DNA from 2 places in the Mycobacterium toneyamaense genome. Region 2 is predicted to be linked to the other one. Evidence: predicted binding sites of a transcription regulator. Region 2 holds the regulator's gene; the other holds the start of a gene.
What was found. The regulator LexA, encoded in region 2, represses DNA repair genes until DNA is damaged. The targets are predictions, from matches to a motif close to CGAACANNTGTTCG.
Positions count from the first base shown of each region.

Region 1: the regulator LexA is predicted to act here: its motif matches at 2,536-2,549, upstream of ACZ5IQ_RS16725 (HNH endonuclease signature motif containing protein).

Region 1 is NZ_AP040333.1:3,454,510-3,464,330, reverse strand. Features, by position in the region: gene ACZ5IQ_RS16740 (ATP-binding cassette domain-containing protein) at 1-941, shown strand, start outside; gene ACZ5IQ_RS16735 (peptidoglycan endopeptidase) at 1,007-1,576, opposite strand; gene ACZ5IQ_RS16730 (SRPBCC family protein) at 1,927-2,388, shown strand; gene ACZ5IQ_RS16725 (HNH endonuclease signature motif containing protein) at 2,553-3,956, shown strand; gene ACZ5IQ_RS16720 (hypothetical protein) at 4,280-4,702, opposite strand; gene ACZ5IQ_RS16715 (hypothetical protein) at 4,797-5,210, opposite strand; gene ACZ5IQ_RS16710 (nuclear transport factor 2 family protein) at 5,306-6,118, shown strand; gene ACZ5IQ_RS16705 (hypothetical protein) at 6,170-6,733, shown strand; gene ACZ5IQ_RS16700 (DUF732 domain-containing protein) at 6,785-7,159, shown strand; gene ACZ5IQ_RS16695 (SGNH/GDSL hydrolase family protein) at 7,142-7,939, opposite strand; gene ACZ5IQ_RS16690 (LmeA family phospholipid-binding protein) at 7,985-8,779, opposite strand; gene ACZ5IQ_RS16685 (class I SAM-dependent methyltransferase) at 8,874-9,632, shown strand; gene ACZ5IQ_RS16680 (nuclear transport factor 2 family protein) at 9,640-9,821, opposite strand, start outside.
Region 2 is NZ_AP040333.1:2,678,572-2,688,392, forward strand. Features, by position in the region: gene ACZ5IQ_RS12930 (acyl-CoA dehydrogenase family protein) at 1-233, shown strand, start outside; gene ACZ5IQ_RS12935 (LGFP repeat-containing protein) at 408-2,669, shown strand; gene lexA (transcriptional repressor LexA) at 2,736-3,425, opposite strand; gene ACZ5IQ_RS12945 (LysM peptidoglycan-binding domain-containing protein) at 3,677-4,150, shown strand; gene nrdR (transcriptional regulator NrdR) at 4,262-4,726, shown strand; gene ACZ5IQ_RS12955 (alpha/beta fold hydrolase) at 4,733-5,755, opposite strand; gene ACZ5IQ_RS12960 (proteasome assembly chaperone family protein) at 5,800-6,741, opposite strand; gene ACZ5IQ_RS12965 (trypsin-like serine peptidase) at 6,932-7,783, shown strand; gene sthA (Si-specific NAD(P)(+) transhydrogenase) at 7,780-9,195, opposite strand; gene ACZ5IQ_RS12975 (DUF4192 domain-containing protein) at 9,366-9,821, shown strand, end outside.

The sequences.
Region 1 (9,821 bases), 780 kb from region 2:
GGGCGGCGCTGAAGGAGTCGGTGCGAGAAGCCAACGGGGCGTTGGAGATTCGTGGCGCAAACACCAACAATCTGCAGGACGTCGACGTGGACATCCCGCTCGGCGTGCTCGCCGTGATCACGGGCGTGGCGGGCTCGGGCAAGAGCTCCCTGATCGACGGGTCGGTGGCCGGGCGCGACGGCGTCGTCACCATCGACCAGGCGCCGATCCGGGGATCGCGACGCAGCAACCCGGCCACCTATACCGGACTGCTCGACCACATCCGCAAGGCGTTCGCCAAGGCCAACGACGTCAAACCCGCACTGTTCAGCTCGAATTCGGAAGGCGCCTGCCCGGCATGCAACGGAGCCGGAGTCATCTACACCGACCTGGGAGTGATGGCGACCGTCGAGTCGCGCTGTGAAGAGTGCGAAGGCCGGCGGTTCGGGGCCTCGGTGCTCGAATACACCCTGGGCGGGCAGAACATCGCCGAAGTGCTCGCCATGCCCGTCGCCGAGGCCGAGCAGTTCTTCTCCGACGGTGACGCGAAAGTGCCGGCCGCACAGAAAATCCTCGCCCGGATGGTGGACGTCGGGCTGGGCTACCTCACGCTCGGGCAGCCGCTGACCACACTGTCCGGCGGGGAGCGACAACGACTCAAGCTCGCCACGCAGATGGGGGAGAAGGGCGACATCTACATCCTCGACGAGCCGACCACCGGCCTGCACCTGGCGGACGTCGAGCAACTGCTCGCGCTCTTGGACCGGATCGTCGACGGCGGCAAGTCGGTCCTCGTCATCGAACATCACCAGGCCGTCATGGCGCACGCCGACTGGATCATCGACCTGGGTCCCGGCGCAGGTCACGACGGCGGCCGGGTCATCTTCGAGGGTTCTCCGGCCGACCTGGTCGCGGCCGGGAACACCCTGACCGGAACCCACCTTGCCGAAGACGTCAGATAGCAGTCAGGGCTGCCATCGCTGAGCGGTGGCAGCCCTGACTGTGAAACAGAGGGGTCGTCGAACGGTTAGACGGGCATCTCCGGGCCCTCAGGAGCCGGGGCAGGCGCCTCGGGGGCCGGCGCCGGGGCCTCGGGAGCGGGCGCGAAGTTGGCCGCCTCGATGATTTCCGGGGCCGGGAGGTCGGCCGGGTCGGCCGGAGGCGCCAGGGGCGCGTCCAGCGGGCCGTCGAGAGGCAGGTCGGCGGGGATGTCCTCACCCGGGGCCATCGGCAGGTGCATGTGGTGGGTGAACTGGCGCTGGAAGGCGCCGCCGCCACCGATGCGGACGCCACCGCCCTCACCGCTGGACACCGGAGTGCCGTCCGGCAGCGTCACGGCCGTGTGGCCGCCGTTCCAGCCGATGTTCAGGGCGCCGGGCGCGGTGCCGGGCAGGAAGCCACGAGCCCGCAGTGCGGCCTCTTCGTTGCCGGTGTTGAACCGGTTGCCGTAGATGGGGCGGCCGGTGGCCGCGTTGGCCACCCAGGAGGCCAGTCCGGAGCAGTCAGTGCCGCGTGCCGTGTCTCCGCCGGAGACGTACGGCGTACCCGAAACCTGGTTGACCAAAGCCAGCAGCGAGGCGGTCGCAATAGCAAACATGGCGATGAACGCTAGCAACGGAAAATCGCGACGGTCAAAATACTGTGTCTGCCATCACGTTTCGCGAATCCTGTGGTGTGCGTTACATCGGTGTGTATTCGCATCGTTTGGGGCAGAAGCGATTTCACGTCTTCGCAGGTGAATGCGCAAAACATACTGCCATACACAGCTTTTGCGCAAATGCAAGGTCGTGACGGTCGTTGCGAGGTCGTGACCAGCTAATTCCGAGACCGGCGTGACCGGCCTCTGCGCGGCTTTTGCGTCGGTTTCGACGTCCTGTCGGGCAGCTCATGCCGCCGATTCGGCGGATACTGGCTGACCATCTGAAACGGTCAAGTTACGGTGGGTCGATGTGGCTGTCGCGGTCCCGGTTCGAACTCAGGGAAGAGGTGCCGGGGACGCCCGACGAAGTCCGCACCTTCTATACAGATCTGGCGAATATGAAGCTGGTTCATCCGCTCGTGGTGGCGGTGGACTGTCTGGCCGATCAGCAGGATGTGCGGGGCCGCCGCCGTGACTATCGGGTGCGGGATCGCATCCCATTCGGCCCGTTGAGTCTGCGCGTGACCTACCGGGCCACGGTGCTGATCGCGCCCGACGGCGTCGTGCACACCGAGGCGCGCCAATTTCCGTCCGTGCGGCTCAGTGGCACCGTCACCTTCGCGCCTGCCGGCGCAGGCACCGCTCTCACCGAGGTAGTGGATATAGAGGCACCTTCTCCGTTCATGGCTTTCACTGCTGCGCAGGCGGAGAAGGCGCACGCGGCGATGCTCGCTGCCATTCGGCGTCATTTTGAGAAAAGCTTGGGCTGATCCAGGCTGCCGGATGGGGTGCCGCGCTGGATGGCCGGGTTTCCTTGCCTTACCGGCGACGCTCTCGAAAAAACTTTGGTCACTTTGTTAGCGCTGGTTGCAGGAGGTAACTAGTGGCCCATTCGTCACAGCGCCTTGTCGGTGATTCGAACTAATGTTCGAGTATGGCCATCGACTCCGCTACTGTCCTCAACGCCTACGCGGCGCTTGAGGATGCGATCGCCACGGTCAACGGCCTGGACTACAGCGGGTTGCCCATCAAAGTCCTGTTGGAGCTGCAGTCCCGCCGCGAAACCCTGAAGTGCGCGGCCGAGGCGGTCGACCATCAGATCCTGGCCGCGGCACAAACCCAGGCCACCGCCAAGGGGATCGGGGCCAAGGATTGGCCTGAGGTGTTGCATGTGCGGTTGCGGATCAGCCGGGAGGAGGCCCGCCGGAGGGTGCGGGACACGGATAATTTGGGTCCGCGCTCGGCGATCACGGGCGAGGCGTTGGGTCCGGTGTGGGAACTGGTGGCCGCCGCGTTGGCCGAGGGTGCGATCAATAGTGAGCACGTGCAGGTGATCGCCTGGTTTTTCGGCAAGGTGCCGTTGTGGGCGGCCGACCCGGTCACGTTGTTGCAGTGCGAGACGGATCTGGTGGCCGATGCCCGGGTCAAAACCCCCGAAGACCTCCGCAAAGTCGCGGCGGATTTGTTGTACAAGCTGGATCAGGATGGGCCCGAACCCAACGACGATGAGCCGGATCCGAAGCGGTCGTTCGTGATGGGTAAGCAGCGGCCTGACGGGCGTACCGACGTCACCGCTCAACTCGATCCGGAAGGGCGGGCTTACTGGGAGGTGTTGTTCGACAAGTACGCCGCCCCGGGCATGTGCAACCCGGCCGATCCGGAACCCTGCTTCTCCGGGACCCCGACGCAGGAGCAGATCGACAACGACACAAGGACTGTGGCGCAGCGGCAGTACGACGCCTTCAAATTCGTGGGCCGGATGATGCTGGCCACCGGAACCTCCGGGGTGCACAACGGGTTCCCCGTCGCGGTGGTCGCCACCTGCACCGTCACCGAGCTGGAAAAGCGCGCCGGGATGGCGCTCACCCACACCGGTACCAAGCTCCTGGTGAAGGATCTGGTGCGGATGGCAGCCCAGGGCTCGGACAACTACCTGGCGGTGTTCGATGAGCACACCGGCCAACCGCTCTACTTGGGCCGGGCAGCGAGAACCGCCAGTACAGCCCAACGCCTGGCGTTGTTCGCCCGCGACCACGGCTGCACCCGCCCCAACTGCATCGCCCCCGCCTCGCGCTCGCAGGCTCATCACGTCAACACCAACTGGCGCGACGACGGCCCCACCGACATCACCAACCTCACCCTGGCCTGCGGCCGCGACAACCGTCTGGTCGACACCGGCGGCTGGCACACCACCATGGGCCCCGACGGTCGCACCCAATGGACCCCACCACCCCTGCTCGACGTCGGCCAACCACGAACCAACCACTACCACCACCCCACGCTCTACCCGCCCGAGAGCGGAGATTCCGATGGTGAAACAGACAGTCCCGCAACCTGATACGACGCCCCGATGCGGCAACCCAGCCTCACCGGCGATGTCCTATGGGCGAATATCGGCCGTCCGTTCGAATCGGTCGGCTGGTCCGAAACAGAAGGCGGGATCGGGGCGCGGTGCGGGTCGCGGCGATGACGGTCAGCAGCGCGGCGGATCGCAGCGACGGCGGTCGGCAGCGATGGCGGTCAGCGACCGCGGCACTTGAGGCTACCGGTGACCCACAACCATGGAAGGCGAAAGTGCTGCGCTGCAAACGAATTGAATGCGCACTACCGCCAGTGACGAATGTCGACACCCGGCCAGCGGCTCGCGGTGCAGTGTGGGGATCAGCTCGGGAAGAACCCGTCGCCGGTCTTGAAGCCGGGCTGCCAGCCCTGCGCTCCCAGGCACAGCAGCGGTCGGCCGTCAGGAGCCTGCGCCGCGGTCTGCGGGCCCGGGCACGGAGAACCGATGTCCTTGACGCCCTGGATCGCATAGGAGTAGCCCCAGAATCCGGTGTCGACGGGCGGCCACTGGTTGGGAATCCAGTGGCAGGCCATGGATGCGCCGCCCGGACCGCGGCCGAAGATGAAGATGTCGTGGTTGTCGCACGGCGCGCCGTTGACGGCCTGGTAGTTCATGCCGGGGACGTCAGTGGGGTAGCGGCCGGGATCGTCGCTGCCGCCCAGCGCCGGATCGGCGCTCGCGAAGGGTGCCAGCCCGATGGCGGTTCCGGCGATCGCTGCGGCCACCGTCAGTACCCGAAACATCCTGGTCATCTCCCCTCGCACTACTGCCACACGACAATGTGGCAAAGCGTAGCGTGTCAGCCGCGTCGCCGGGGATATAGTCGGCAGGTCAATATCAGCGGGGTTCGTGCCCCGCCGTCTGATCGTCGTCACGCTGCGGTGCGCTGGCCTGTTCAGGCGCGTCCAGCACGCTCACCCCGATGCCGTAGGGCAGGAACCTGACCTTTCGGGACGGGTCGGTGTTGTTCTTGTTGGCCCGCAGGGCCTCCAGTTCGGAGGGGTAGACCTCTTCGACGTGCGCTCCGCCGTCCGCGGCGACGGTGTACACCACCCACACGCCGTCGCCGGTGTCGCCGGTGGTCTCGGGCTGCGTCGCGTGCCGCGGCGTCCGGGTCAGGTCGTTCACCACGTTGGCCCAGGCGGCACCGCGGCCGAGGCGGTCGAATACGCCCCGGATGCCCTCGCCCGTCTCGCGCAGGACGCGATCGAACTCTTCCGGATCGATGCCGAACGGGCCGTTGTTGCTCATACCGACCAGTGTGCGCGACATCGGCGACATCTGCCACGACGATCCGACAGGCCATCCCCTCGCAGCCGAACTCGGCGGTGGTGGACGATGGAGACATGCCGGTACCACAATCGCCGACCCGCGACGACCTCCTGGCCACCGTCGAGCGCTCGCCTGCCGCCACGGCAGCGCACGACAAGGCGGCCTGGGTGGATTTGTTCAGCGCCGACGGACGCGTCGAGGACCCTGCCGGTTCCCGGCCGCACGTCGGTCACCGTGCCATCGCACAGTTCTACGACACCTTCATCGGGCCGCGCACCATCGTGTTCCACCGCGACGCCGACATCGTGCTCGGCAACACCGTCGTGCGTGACCTCGAGCTCGAAGTGCACATGGGCACCCAGGTGCAGCTGCGCATCCCGGTCTATCTGCAGTACGACGTGGTGGCAGAGGGCTCCGACGCGTCGCTGAAAATTTCTCGGCTGCAAGCATTTTGGGAGCTGCCGGGCATGGTCGTGCAGTTCGTCCGGTGCGGCGCCGCGGCGCTGCCGGCGGGTTTGGGGCTCTCGGCGGCGCTGTTGCGCAACCAGGGCCCCGGCGGCGCGGTGGGTTTTCTCGGCGGGCTGCGCACCGGAGGGACAAGAGCAAAGCGTGCGTTGACGGGGCTGCTGGCCGATGCCGCGACGGGCGACGAGCTGGCGGTCAAGCGCCGGCTCAGTGAGCCGGTGCAGATCACCCGCGGCCCTGACGCCCGGCTCAGCGTGTCCGAACTGGTCGAAGAACTCGCCGGAACGCGCGTGCAGAAGGTCATTGCCGCAGGCCGGTACGTCCTGGCCGGCGTCCGACGGGACGGCTACCGCGGTGTGGTCATCGCGGAGCTGGGTATCGGGGGCCGGGGCATCGTCGGCCTGCGACTCTTTGCCGAATGAAGCCGCCAGTTGCCGCTGCTTCCGTCCCCGACATGAGAACGTAGTCACACCATGCCAGTGCAACCACAACACGAATACATGTCCTACGAGGAATTCGGTCGACGATTCTTCGAGGTCGCGGTCAGCGAGGAACGTGTCGCGGACGCGATCGGCGGCATCGCCGGTGAAGCCTTCGACATGGGTCCCATCGCCCAGGGCCCCGGCGGGCTCGCGAAGGTCACCGCGCGCGTGCAGATCAAACACCCCGTGGTGGCCAGGACGCTCGGTGAAGAAATCACCTTCGCAATCCGCATCCCGCTGGAAATCGACATGACGCTGGACCTGCGCATCGACCGGCCCCGGTTCATGGTGTTCGGCGAGATCAACCTGACCGCGACCGCGCGGGCCGCCCACCCGCTGCTCCTCGTCATCGACGTCAAGACGCCACGGTCGTCGGACATCGCCATCCACGTGACGTCGTCATCGATCCGGGCGGAGCTGTTGCGCATCGTTGCCAACGTCGACGGCGAGATCCGGCGCTTCATCGCCCAGCATGTGGCAGGCGAGATCAACAGCGCAGATGCCAAGGTCATCGACATCGGAACCCGGATTGCAAGCGCCTGGACGGGCGTCTGAGACGGCCGCGAGGCGGTAGCGGCAACCTGCTTCCCCTATGATGAGGACATCATGAAGAGCACATTCGGCGCCGCCATCGCAATTGCAGCTACCACCGTCGGAATCGTGGGCAGCCTCGTCGTGGCCGCTCCGGCCAGCGCAGATGCGGGCGTCGATGCCTTCAACAACGCGCTCAGCAACGCCGACATGATGCTGCCGAACGGGTCTGATCCGGTCGCGCTGGGCCAGTCGGTGTGCCCGATGCTCGCGCAGCCCGGCCAGACCCTGGCCGACGCGGCGGCCAAGGTCGCCGACACCTCGGGCATGTCGCTGGGCCCGGCCACGATGTTCACCGGCTTCGCGATCTCGTCGTTCTGCCCGGGCGTCGTCGGTGCGCTCGGACGCGGTGAATCGCCGCTGCCGCTCGGACTACTCGGCCTCGGATAACGCCGGGCTGGCGTCGAGCGGCGCCAGCACCGGGCGCTTCGGCTCGAGCCCCTTACCTCGAGAACTGCCCAGCGTGTGCCGCCACACCCACGGCATCAGCATGTTCTGGGCCCACATCAGCTGCGAATACATGCGCTCGCGCAGTCGCGGCAGGACGAGTTCACCCTCGACCTCGGCCCAGCGGTGATCGCTGCCGGGCAACTCCAGCGCCTCGGCGGCGGCGTCGGCGAACAGTTGATGGCCGTGCGGGGAGCCGTGCACCCGGTCGACGGCCCAGGTCGCGGGGTCCAGCATCGAGGTGGCCGTCGACAGGTCGACCAGCCGGAATCCGAAACGGGTCGAGTCGGCCCGGATCACCTCATTGATGCGGCGCAGCCGGCCGCTGAGCACCCGTCCCACCGGCAGGATGCGGGCGATGTCGGGAAACGTCGTCGTGACCACGGTCGCGCCGGTGGCGGCGAGTTCGGTATGCACGCGCCGCATGTCCTCGAGCGCCTTGTCGAAGCTGCGCACCGGCCGCGTGACGTCGTTCATCCCGATGCAGCTGGTGATCAGGTCGGGGTTCATGTCCCGGGCCAGCGGCAGCTGCCGGTCCAGTACGTCACTGATCCGACGGCCCCGCACCGCGAGGTTCGCGTATTGGAGTCCAGGCTGTAATGCGTTGAGTCGCCAGGCCAGGCGGTCGGCGAAACCGTGGATGCCGGTGTTGTCGTCGCCATCCAACAGGCCCTCGGTCTGGCTGTCGCCGAGCGCGACGTATCGGGAGTAGCCGATGGTCACGACCGTGACTGTAGTGAAGGATCGGCGGATCTTCAGCGCAGCGGATCAGCCTGGCCAGATCACGTCGAGCGGCCGGCCCACCACACTGAGTTGGTTGATCAGCTCGTCCAGGACGGCGCGCGGCAGGTCGAACCGCCATTCCGGCAGTGTCGCACCGACACGTACGACGCCCGGACCGACCTCCACCGAGGTCAGGGTCATGCCGTACGGCAGCTCGGGCAGCCGCACCGGGTACGCCGGGGCGAGTCCGGGCACCGGGACCCGGGCGGCGCCCAGCGTCAGGCCACGGGGCTTGAGCCACAACGTCTTGCCGTGCAGGTGAGGATCGACCTCGATGACCCCGGAGCGGAAGCGCGACAACCGGATTCGGGTGACCCCGTCGTCGCCGATCTCGGTGCGCACACGCGGTTCGGCGGCCCGGATCAGCTCGTCGAGCGAGTCGGACGGCACCTCCAACGTCACCTCGACGGGAGTGGCTGCCAACATCGGTGGCACCGAGGGCCGGATGTGCAGGTTGTTCAGCTTCGCCGAGACCGAATTCAGTTCGGTTCCCGCCCATTTCACCTTGTCCGCGGCGATGTTGACCGTGCCGATGTGGCCGACGGCGAAGATGCCGGCATCCCACCGGGAATCGAACTTGGTCACGGTGAAGGCCAGGTCGCTGGTGCTCATGCGGACGGTGATCCGGCGCCCGACCACCAGCGGCCGCACCGTCAGCAACGCCGTCCGATAGGCCGCGGCCGCCCCGGTGCTCACCGGCAGCACCGCGGCGGTCGACACCACCGAGGTGAACAGATCGAGCGGTCGGAGCGGGTCCCACCGGCGCGGCGGACGCGTCATGGGGTCCAGCATGCCCGTAGCTGCCGCCGGTGCACCACTCGGCATCCGGGGAACGGGCTCCCGGTAGCGTCGAGTCGTGGCTGAGTCTGATGAGCTGTACCGGCAGCGTGACCGAGCTGATTCGTTCGGCGGTGCCGCCCGGTCGTATGACCGGCACCGGCCCCGCTACCCGGAGGCCATGCTCGACGAACTGGTCGGGACCGGTTCGGTCCGGGTGCTCGACGTCGGCGCCGGAACCGGGATCGCGTCCCGGCAGCTGATCGCCCGCGGGGCGGAACTGGTTGCGCTGGAACCGGATCCGAGGATGGCCGAGATCGCCGCCGAGCACGGCGTCACCGTCGAGGTGGCCACTTTCGAGGACTGGGACGACGCCGGCCGGACCTTCGACGTGGTCCTGTTCGCCCAGTCGTTCCACTGGGTCGACCCGGCGGCGGCGCTGCCGAAGATTCGCCGGTTGCTCGCCCCGGGCGGCCGGCTGGCGCTGGCGTGGAACCGGCTGTTCCCGGTGCAGCCGTCGCGCCAGGATTTCGCGGAGGTGTACCGCGACTTCCTCGATGCCGCTTCACCTTTGGTGACCGGGACCCCCACCGGCGGGACCGGCTCGGGCATGGACAGCGCCGACGTGGTGGCCGACCTGGAGACCGCCGGATTCGCCGTGCAGCAGCTGACCTACGCCCGCGGTGAGCAGTACACCCGCGAGCAGTGGCTGGACCTCGTGTTCACCTACTCCAACCACCTGGTGCTGCCCGCCGACCGGGCCGCCGAGCTGCGGGCTCGGCTGGCGGCGGTGATCGGCGACGGCGGCGTGCAGGTCGGCGGAGACACGCTGCTGATCGTGGCGCAGCCGGCGTAGACGACGGCTAGTCCCGGAGGCGGCGGACGGGCCGGGTCTCGATGGCGTTGAGCGTCAGGGCGCGGCGCCGGATGCGCCAGCCGTCGCCGGTCGGGGCGTACTCGTCGTCGTACCGCAGGTGCCACACCAGATCGGTGACGTCCGAGTCGGCGCCGCGGGTCCAGTGGTGGGCGACGCACGTGATGCGGC
Region 2 (9,821 bases):
TTCGCCTGCATCTCGATCGAAAGCTGACAATCGACCAGGCGGCGATGGCCAAATGGTATTCCACAGAGGCGCAGGTTCGCCTGGTCGACCGGTGTCTGCAGCTGCACGGCGGCTACGGCTATATGCGCGAATATCCCATTGCGCGGGCATTCCTGGACTCGCGCATCCAGACCATCTACGGCGGGACCACCGAGATCATGAAGGAGATCATCGGCCGCGGATTGGGCGTTTAACAAATTGCCGCGCGAATTTATTCGCATATCGAAGCGCGACACACTGGTGCGTCACCGCCCGATATCCCGCACGATGGGCATGAACTGAAGCAAAGTTGACAGAATCTCTCAATCAAGAGAGTTTGTCTGACGGAATTTTGTATCCGGAGTTTTGCCGACCGCGGGAGGAATTCGATGACCGGGCTGCGAACCCGTGGCGGATGGGCTGGTGTCGGGGCCCTTTCTGTCGCGGTGGCATTGCTCATGGCTCCGACGGCATACGCGACACCGGAAAGCGACGCCGACGCGGCGATATCCCACACGTGGGATGCCGCGGGCGGTGACACGGGTGAGCTGGGTGCCAAGGACGGTGACGTCTACCAGGTCGGCGCGGGCTTTGCGCAGAACTTCGCGGGCGGCAAGATCTATTTCAGCGAGGGCACCGGCGCCCATCTCATTTACGGCGCGATCCTCGACAAGTACCAGGCCTTGGGCGGCGCCGCGGACAGCGATCTCGGCTTCCCGACCATCGACGAGGGCGCGGGCAAGGCCACTGACAGCCGCAACAGCACCTTCAGTGCCGCTGACAAGCCGGTCATCTTCTGGACGCCCGACAACGGCGCCTGGGTGGTGCGCGGCGCCATCAACGCCGCCTGGGACAAGCTCGGCGGGTCGGCCGGCACCCTCGGCGTACCCACTGCCGACGAGTCCTGGAAGGGCGACGTCGTCACCCAGCCCTTCACCGGCGGTGAGGTGAGCTGGAACGCCAAGACCAAGGCGTTCACCACCACGCCGGCCGACCTGGCCGGCCAGCTGACCGGCCTCGACGTGCCGGGCGACGCGACGACGGCCATCGCCGCCGCACGACGGGCAGCCGGCGGGCCGCAGGGCACCCTCGGAGACGAGCAGGGTGCCCAGTACAAGGTCGGCGACGGCGTGGCACAGAACTTCGCCGGCGGCACCATCTTCTATTCACCGGCGACCGGTGCGCACGCGATCACCGGCGACGTACTGGCCAAATACCGCGCGGCCGGCGGCCCGCAGGGCGATCTCGGATTCCCGGCGAGCAACGAGACCGACGGCGGCATCTCGCCCACGAGCCGCATCGCCACGTTCGCCGCCGCCGACAACCCGGCGATCTTCTGGACGCCCGAGCACGGCGCGTTCGTCGTCCGCGGCGCGATGAACGCGGCGTGGGACAAGCTCGGTGGCGCGACCGGCAAGCTCGGCGCGCCGACCGCCGATCAGACCGTCAGCGGCGACGTCGTCAGCCAGAAGTTCACGGGCGGTTCGATCTCGTGGAACAAGTCCAGCCGTGCGTTCAGCACCGAGCCGGCAGAACTGGCGTCGCAACTGAGCGGCCTCCAGGTGCCCAGTGTCGATCTGCCGGGTGGCGTGACCTCGCAGGCCGATGAGTCCGGCAAGTGGTACCAGTTCCACTGGTGGTGGCTGCTGGCGATCATCCCGCTGTTGCTGGTGGTGGTCGGCATCGTGATCGCGGCACTGCTGCGGCGCCGGCGGAATGCCGGTCAGGACGCCATCGACGACCAGGACGCGTACGACTACGACGACCACGAGTTCGGCGACGGCGAGTACGGCGACCCGCAGTATGCCGATGGCGGCGCCGACAGCGAGTACGGCGACGAGTACGCGGCCGAGGACCAGCAGTTCGACAACCCGCACGGCGGCCCCGCGTTCCAGAGCAACCCTGATGTCATCGACACCGCGCCGACGGTGTACCCGGATTTCACGGCCGAACAGCCCACTGAAACGCCGGCCGAGACGGCCGAGGGTGAGCGGTCCGAGGAGGTGCCCGAGGCGCAGGCCGAAGCCGAGGCCCAGCCGGTGGACGCGGCCGAGCCCACCGAGCCGGAGCCGGAGCCGGACGCCGACGAATCCGCCGACGAGCCGACGACATCGGTGCAACTGCCCGACGCCCTGCGTCGCGGCGGTGCGGCGGCAGGCCTCACCGCGGCCGGGTTGGCGGGCTTCGCGGGCCTACGGCCCCGGGACCCCGGCGACCGCGTCTGGGCAGCGCCGGCCGACGGCCGCGACGCCGACGCCCAGGCCGGTGACGAGTGCGCGCCCGAGCCGCAAGAACAGGCCCCCGAGGTCGAGGCGGCTGAGACACCGGCAGCGGAACCGGCCACCGAGACGCCCGTGGACGAGCCTCCTGTGCACGAGCCGCCTGCGGTCGCGACACCGCCGGAGGAGACGGTGGTGGCCGGTCCCGCCAGCGGCAGACACCATGCGCTGGGGGCCGAGGAACCCGAGACCGCGCAGATGTCGTTCCGCGTGGCCACCGGTGCCGAGCCGCCCGAGGGCTATGACATCAAGGCCAATACGGAGTCGGGTTTGTACTGGGTGCCGGGGTCTCCCGGATATGCCGAGGCGCCTGTCCAAATCTGGTTTGCCAGTGAGGAATTCGCGGTCACCAACGGGTTCATCCGCGGCTGACCGGAGTCACGACTGAGCCCCGCTGCGAGCGACTGCAGCGGGGCTCATCTGTAGGTCTGGCCGGCGTCAGATCTTGCGGATGACGGTCACGACCTTGCCGAGTACGACCGCGTCGTTGCCCGGGATCGGATCGAACGCCGGGTTGTGCGGCATCAGCCACACCTGGCCCTTCGTGCGCTTGAAGGTCTTCACCGTGGCCTCGCCGTCGATCATCGCCGCGACGATGTCGCCGTTGTCGGCCACGTTCTGCTGCCGCACGACGACCCAGTCGCCGTCGCAGATCGCGGCGTCGATCATCGACTCGCCGACGACCTTCAGCAGGAACAACGAGCCCTCGCCCACGAGTTCGCGGGGGAGCGGGAAGACGTCTTCGACGGCCTCTTCGGCCAGGATCGGGCCACCGGCCGCGATCCGGCCGAGCACCGGGACGAAGGTCGGCTCGGGCAGCGCGTCCGAACCGGCGACATCGGTGGTGATGGTGGCTCCGGTCGAATCGTCCGCGCCGCGCACGTCCACCGCGCGCGGGCGGTTCGGGTCACGGCGCAGGTAGCCCTTCTTCTCCAATGTGCGCAGCTGGTGGGCCACCGACGATGTCGAGGTGAGACCGACGGCGTCACCGATCTCCCGGATGCTGGGCGGATAACCGCGCGTGGTGACCGAGGTGCGGATGACATCGAGGATGGTCCGCTGGCGCTCGGTGAGGCTGCTGGACCGTCCGCCTGCCTGGGTGTCCGGGGTATCGGTGCTGTCGCTCATGGAGACGAATCTAGCCCAGCGCACCCGATTCATCAAACATGTGTTCGAGATCGGGCGGCTCGGCGTGTCGCGGGCGTGATCCGGTGGTGACGTCGTGAAAGGGGTGGCGGAGTCGGGGTACGGAACTTGTCGGTGGGTGGTCGTATCGTTCGCAACAGTTCGATCACATGTTCTACCCTTCGAACATTTGGGCGATATAGTCGAACACAAGAGCGATCGAACCTATGTACGAACTCCTGAGAGGAACCGACATGACCGTCATCACCCGCGAATACCCGACCGACGTCGTCGTCCGCACCGTGCCTCGGCGTTCAGATGTCAACCGGCACCGCCAGGCCCGGCTGCGGCCGGCCGGCGCGCGTCCCTCGGGCGCGGCCTTCCGGCACCGGGGTACGGGCGTGCTGACGTCGCGTGCCTCGCACCGCCGCAATCCGATCACCCCGTTGACCACGGTGATGCTGGCCCTGGTCGCGGCCGGGATCACGGTGTGGCTGGGTCTGGTGGCGCAGTTCGGCGAAGCGGTCCAGCCGACTTCTTCGACGGCCTCCGTGCCCGCGCAGCTCGCGGTGGTCCGGGTGCAGACGGGGGAGTCGATCCAGCAGGTCGCGCGGCGGGTGGCGCCCGACGCGCCGGTCAGTGCCGTCGTCGACCGCATCAAGGAGCTGAACAAGCTCCCGTCGGTGGCCCTGAACGCCGGGCAGACGCTGATCGCGCCGGTCGGCTGAGGACAGTCCGTGCGCGCGTCGATCGGCACGGCGCCCGGCCGCGTCAGAGCGGCACGGGTAGGCTCGAGACCGTTCGAAACGGTCGATTGTCGGTGCGGCGAAGGAGCGGTGATGCACTGTCCGTTCTGCCGGCATCCGAACTCGCGTGTAGTCGATTCACGAGAAGCTGACGAAGGGCAGGCGATTCGGCGTCGCCGGTCATGCCCGGAGTGCGGTCGCCGGTTCACCACGGTGGAGACCGCAGTCGTCGCGGTGGTCAAACGCAGCGGCGTCACCGAACCGTTCAGCCGGGACAAGGTGATCAAGGGCGTACGGCGCGCCTGCCAGGGGCGGCAGGTCGACGACGATGCCCTGAACCAGTTGGCGCAGAAGGTCGAAGATGCGGTGCGGGCCACCGGATCTCCCGAAGTGCCGAGCCATGAGGTCGGGTTGGCGATCCTCGGTCCTCTGCGTGACCTCGATGAGGTCGCCTATCTGCGGTTCGCGTCGGTGTACCGCTCATTCTCGTCCGCGGAGGACTTCGAACGCGAAATCGAGGCGCTGCGGGCGCACCGCGGTGTGACGTCGTCGGGCTGACGGCAGCTAGGTCGCGCTGCGCTCGTCGGTCTCCATGGCGTCGAGAACCGCATACTTCGTATCTTGCGGGGCGTCGATGGACTTCGCGGTGACACCGGTCTGCAGGAGTCCGCGCAGCGCATCACGGTCGTAGACCGACGGCGCCGTCGTGTCGATGAATTCCTCGATGAGTTTCACGAACCGATCGGGGTCGTCGTGAAATGGGAAATGTCCTGAGTTGTCGAAGAACTCGAGCCGGGAGCCCGGCATCGCGGCGTGGGCGAGTTCTCCGTGGGCGGCCGGGATGACGGCATCCTGGGTGCCCCAAACCAATTGCACCGGAATGGCTTCGGTCAAATAACATCGGTCCAGCATCGTGACCACCTGGCCGCGCCAGTCGACCACTGCGCGCAGGGTCCGGGCGAAGGCGGATGAGGCCTTGGGTTCGGGCAGGTCGTTGAGGATGCGCAGCATGTTCGGCAGGTCGTGGCCCAGGCCGGTCGACCCGAGCAGCGCTCCGCCGAGACGCCCGGCGAGCTGAAGGGCGGGCAGTACCAACGGGATTCGCAACAGTGCCAGCGCTTCGGTGCCCAGCGGCAGCGCCGCGAGTCGCAGTGCGATGTTCACGTCGCGGGTGACACCGCCGGCACCCACCAGCACGAGGCGATCGACCAATTGCGGGAACTGATAGGCGAACTGCATGGCCACGCCGCCGCCCAGTGAATGGCCGATGACCGTCACGCGTTCGATGTCGAGCACGCTGAGCAGGTCCCGCATGCCGTTGGCGTACGCCGCCACCGAGTAGTCGGCGCGCGGCTTGTCGGACTGGCCGTGGCCCAGCAGGTCAGGGGCGATGACGGTGAACCGCTGGGCGAGGCGCGTCTGAACGGTTTCCCACGTGGTGGAGTTGTCGCCGATGCCGTGGATCAGCAGGATCGCCGGCCCCGAGCCCGCCACCCGGTACGCGCGGCGGTAACCATGGATGGTGCGGTACTCCAGCCGCGGCGTCACGTCGCGCACCGAGTGCAGGTTGGGCTTTCCATCGGACATCGTCCCAGCTCCTTCCCATGGTGTCGGCCAAGCCGACCGCGTGGTCAGTCGCCGACAGTGCCGTCGTCGCCGGCTTGGGGATCGGAGAATCCGTCACCGGACTGTTCGGCGAGGAACTGCTCGAACTGTGCGCCGAGTTCGTCGCCGCTGGGTAGTTCCTCGTCACGTGCCAGCAACGACCGATTTTCCTGAGCAGCGACGAACGAATCGTACTGTTGTTCCAGTGCACTGACCACTTGAGCGACTTCGGCGCTGGCCTCCACCTGCTCGCTGATCTTGGCGTACACCTCGGCGCCCGCCTCCGACAGCGCGTGCAGCGGAATCTGCAGCGACGCGATCCGGGAGACCTCACCCAGCAGCGCCTCGGCGGCGGGCGGATACGCGGTCTGCGCTAGGTAGTGCGGCACATGCACGGTGAAGCCGAGGGCTTCGTGGCCGTGCTGAATCATCCGGTACTCCAACAGGTTCGACACGCTGGCCGGAACCTGTACCTCGCCAACCCACGGCGTGTGATCGGCGATCAGCTCCTTGTTGCCGGCGTGTGCCGTCATGGTGACGGGGCGGGTGTGCGGGACCGCCATCGGGATGGCGCCCAGCCCGATGATCTGCCGGACCCCGAGCCGCTCGGACAGCAGCCGCACCGCCGTGATGAAACGTTCCCAGCGCAGATCCGGCTCCATCCCGGCCAGCAGCAGGAACGGCGTCCCGGCGGTGTCGTGCAGCGCGTACAGGTTCAGTTCGGGATCGTCGTACTTGGTGAAGTGGTCGGTGGTGAACGTCATCAGCGGCCGGCGTGACCGGTAGTCCAGCAGTTCGTCGATGGCGAACGACGCGACCAGTTCGGTGTCGAGCGTGTTCTTCAGGTGCTCGGCGGCCAGCCGGATGGCGTGACCGGCATCGGAGAAGCCTTCGAGGGCGTGCACCATCACCGGTCCGCGGCCGTCGGCGGCGGACAACTGGGGCGCGGGGAATTCCAGCTCGTACATACCGCTCTGCTCGGGCTGATACTGCTGGCCCCGGCTGTTGTCGGGCCGCTGGCCGCTCGCGTTGCGCGCGTTCCCGTCGTGCTCGCTCACCTTCACACTCCTTGCCGTCGTGCGTTCACATCTCGCCGGATGTGTCTCCTACAAGTGTCGCGCATTCTTGTGTTGTTCCCGGTGTCGGCCCGCAGTACGCATGGTGCACCAGGTGCTGCTCGTGCCGTCGGTATCGGGCAAGATCGGACAGATGCTTCGCACCCGACTGGCCGTGAGCGCATTCGCCGCGCTGCTGGCCACCGCGTGCAGCCCGCCTGCGATCAAGGCCGATCCCCGTGCCGGCGACCCCGGTACGGTCGCCGCCGGCGCGGCCGTGGTCCCGGGACCCCGGCCCGATCCGCGCGTCGGAGCGGTGTTCCTGGGCAGCGATTCCGTGCACACCTGCAGTGGCGCGGTCCTCGACTCGCTGGCCGGGAATCTGATCATCACGGCCGCACACTGCCTGGACGCGGCGTTCGACGCGACGTTCGCGCCCGGTTACCGCGGCGGTGTGCCCGGCGACTTCTGGCACATCGATGCGGTGTACCTGGACCCGCGCTGGGTTCGCAGCCAGGACCCGGCCGCCGACTACGCGATCGCCCGCGTCAGCCACGGCGGCGCGGCCACGACCGAGACGCTGGAACGTCACGCCGGCGGCGGCTTCGTGCTCGGCGCCGCACCGGGCCCCGACGTTCCGATCACGGTGACGGGATACCCGCTCGGTGACGGCGGGGACCAGGTCAGCTGTAGTGCGCCGACATCACGCCCCGACCGCGGGTTCCCGGCGCTGCGCTGCCCGGGCCTGGTCGACGGCACCAGCGGCTCGCCGTGGGTGTCGGCGACCGAGGTCAGGGGAGTGGTCGGCGGCCTGCAGGGCGGTGGCTGCAGCGGCAACGACGTGTCGTACTCGTCACCCTTCGATGTGCAGATCCAGCTGCTGTATCAGCGAGCCCAGGAGGGCGGTCCCGCGGACCGCGCCACCGGCGCCCCTGACGACGGCTGCAGCGCCTAGCGTCTGAACTGGTTCAGCGCCCGCAGCTTGTTCATCACGTCGAGCGCGGCGACCTTGTAGGCCTCCGAGAAGGTCGGGTAGTTGAAGACGGCGTCGACCAGGTATTCCACCGTCCCGCCGCACCCCATCACGGCCTGGCCGATGTGGACCAGTTCGGTCGCGTTGGAGCCGAAGATGTGCACGCCGAGCAGCGTCAGGTCCTCGGTGGACACCAGCAGCTTGAGCATGCCGTACGAGTCACCGGCGATCTGCCCGCGCGCCAGTTCGCGGTAGCGCGACACCCCGACCTCGTAGGGAATCGAGCTGTCGGTGAGATCGACTTCGGTGGCGCCGACGTACGACACCTCGGGAATGGAGTAGATGCCGATCGGCTGCAGGTCGGTCATGCCCTTACAGGGCTCGCCGAACGCGTGGTACGCCGCCAGCCGGCCCTGGTCCATCGAGGTCGCGGCCAGCGCCGGGAAGCCGATGACGTCACCGACGGCGTAGATGTGGTCGACCTTGGTCTGGTAGTTGTCGTCGACGAAAATCCTTCCGCGACTGTCGACCTCGAGGCCCGCCTGGCCGACGTCGAGGTGCTCGGTCTGCCCCTGCCGGCCGGCCGAGTACATCACCGTCTCGGCGGGGATCTGCTTTCCGCTGGCGAGCGTGGTCAAGGTTCCGCCGGGACCCACGTCCACCGCGGTCACCTCTTCGCCGAACCGGAAGGTCACCGCGAGGTCGCGCAGGTGGAATTTGAGGGACTCGATGATCTCGGAATCGCAGAAGTCCAGCATTGTCGGGCGCTTCTCGATCACGGTCACCTTGGTGCCGAGCGCCGCGAACATCGACGCGTACTCGATACCGATGACTCCCGCGCCGACCACCACCATCGACTGCGGCAGGCTCTTGAGGTCCAGGATCCCGTCGGAGTCCAGGACGCGTTCCTCGTCGAACTTCACCCCGGCCGGACGGACCGGCTTGGTACCGGTGGCGATGACGACATACCGCGCCCTGATGTTGACGTTCTCGTCGCGGGTGGGGTCCTCGATGACCAGGGTGTGCGGGTCGAGGAACCGGCCGTGGCCTTCGAACAGCTCGACCCCGTTGCGCAGCAGCTGGTTGCGGACCACGTCCTGTTCCCTGCCGATGACGTGCGTGGTGCGGCGCAACAGATCGGCGGGGGTGATCCGTTCCTTGACCCGGTAGCTGGAGCCGTACAGTTCGCGCTGACTCATCCCGGTGAGGTAGACGACCGCCTCACGCAATGTCTTGGACGGGATGGTCCCGGTGTTCACGCAGACCCCGCCGAGCATGCGCCCACGCTCGATGACTGCGACGGATTTTCCCAGCTTGGCGGCGGCGATCGCAGCCTTCTGCCCGCCGGGACCGGATCCGATGACGACGAGGTCGAACTCCTGCGTGGAACCCATGACAGCCAGGTTGGCACGGCACGCGTGATCATGCAGCCGGATCATCGGCGAACTTTGCGGAAACACCACGGGTGCGGCCCGTTATCCACAGATCCGAGTTCATCCACAGCCGGGGTCGCCGGCGGTGTCGGCCGACGATTCCTGACGGACCGTGCTGCCACGTTCAGGGCATGACAACTTTCAGCTCATTCGATTTCCAACTGAACCGGCCCGGCGCCCTGATCGCGGCAGTGCCCGCGGTCCTGGGGTTCGCGCCCGAGAAGTCGCTGGTCCTCGTCACCATCATCGGCGGTGAGATGGGCGCGGTCCTGCGCGTGGACCTCTCGGCAGGATTCTTCGAGGCCCTGCCCGAGGCCCTCGGCCATCTCTCCGGCATGGCCGCCGCGGCAGATGCGGACGCCGCCGTCGGGGTGATCGTCGACGAACACGGCGTCGACTGCGTGATGTGCGCGGACATGTACCGCGACGTGACCGACGAACTCGAGGAGGCGCTGGCCGAGCGCGGCATCGAACTGCTCGCGGTGCACGTCGTCGACCGGGTGGCGGCCGGCGGCCGCTGGCAGTGCGCCGACGGCTGCGGGAACGCCGGCGTCGTCGAGGATCCCGAATCGTCACCCGTCACCATG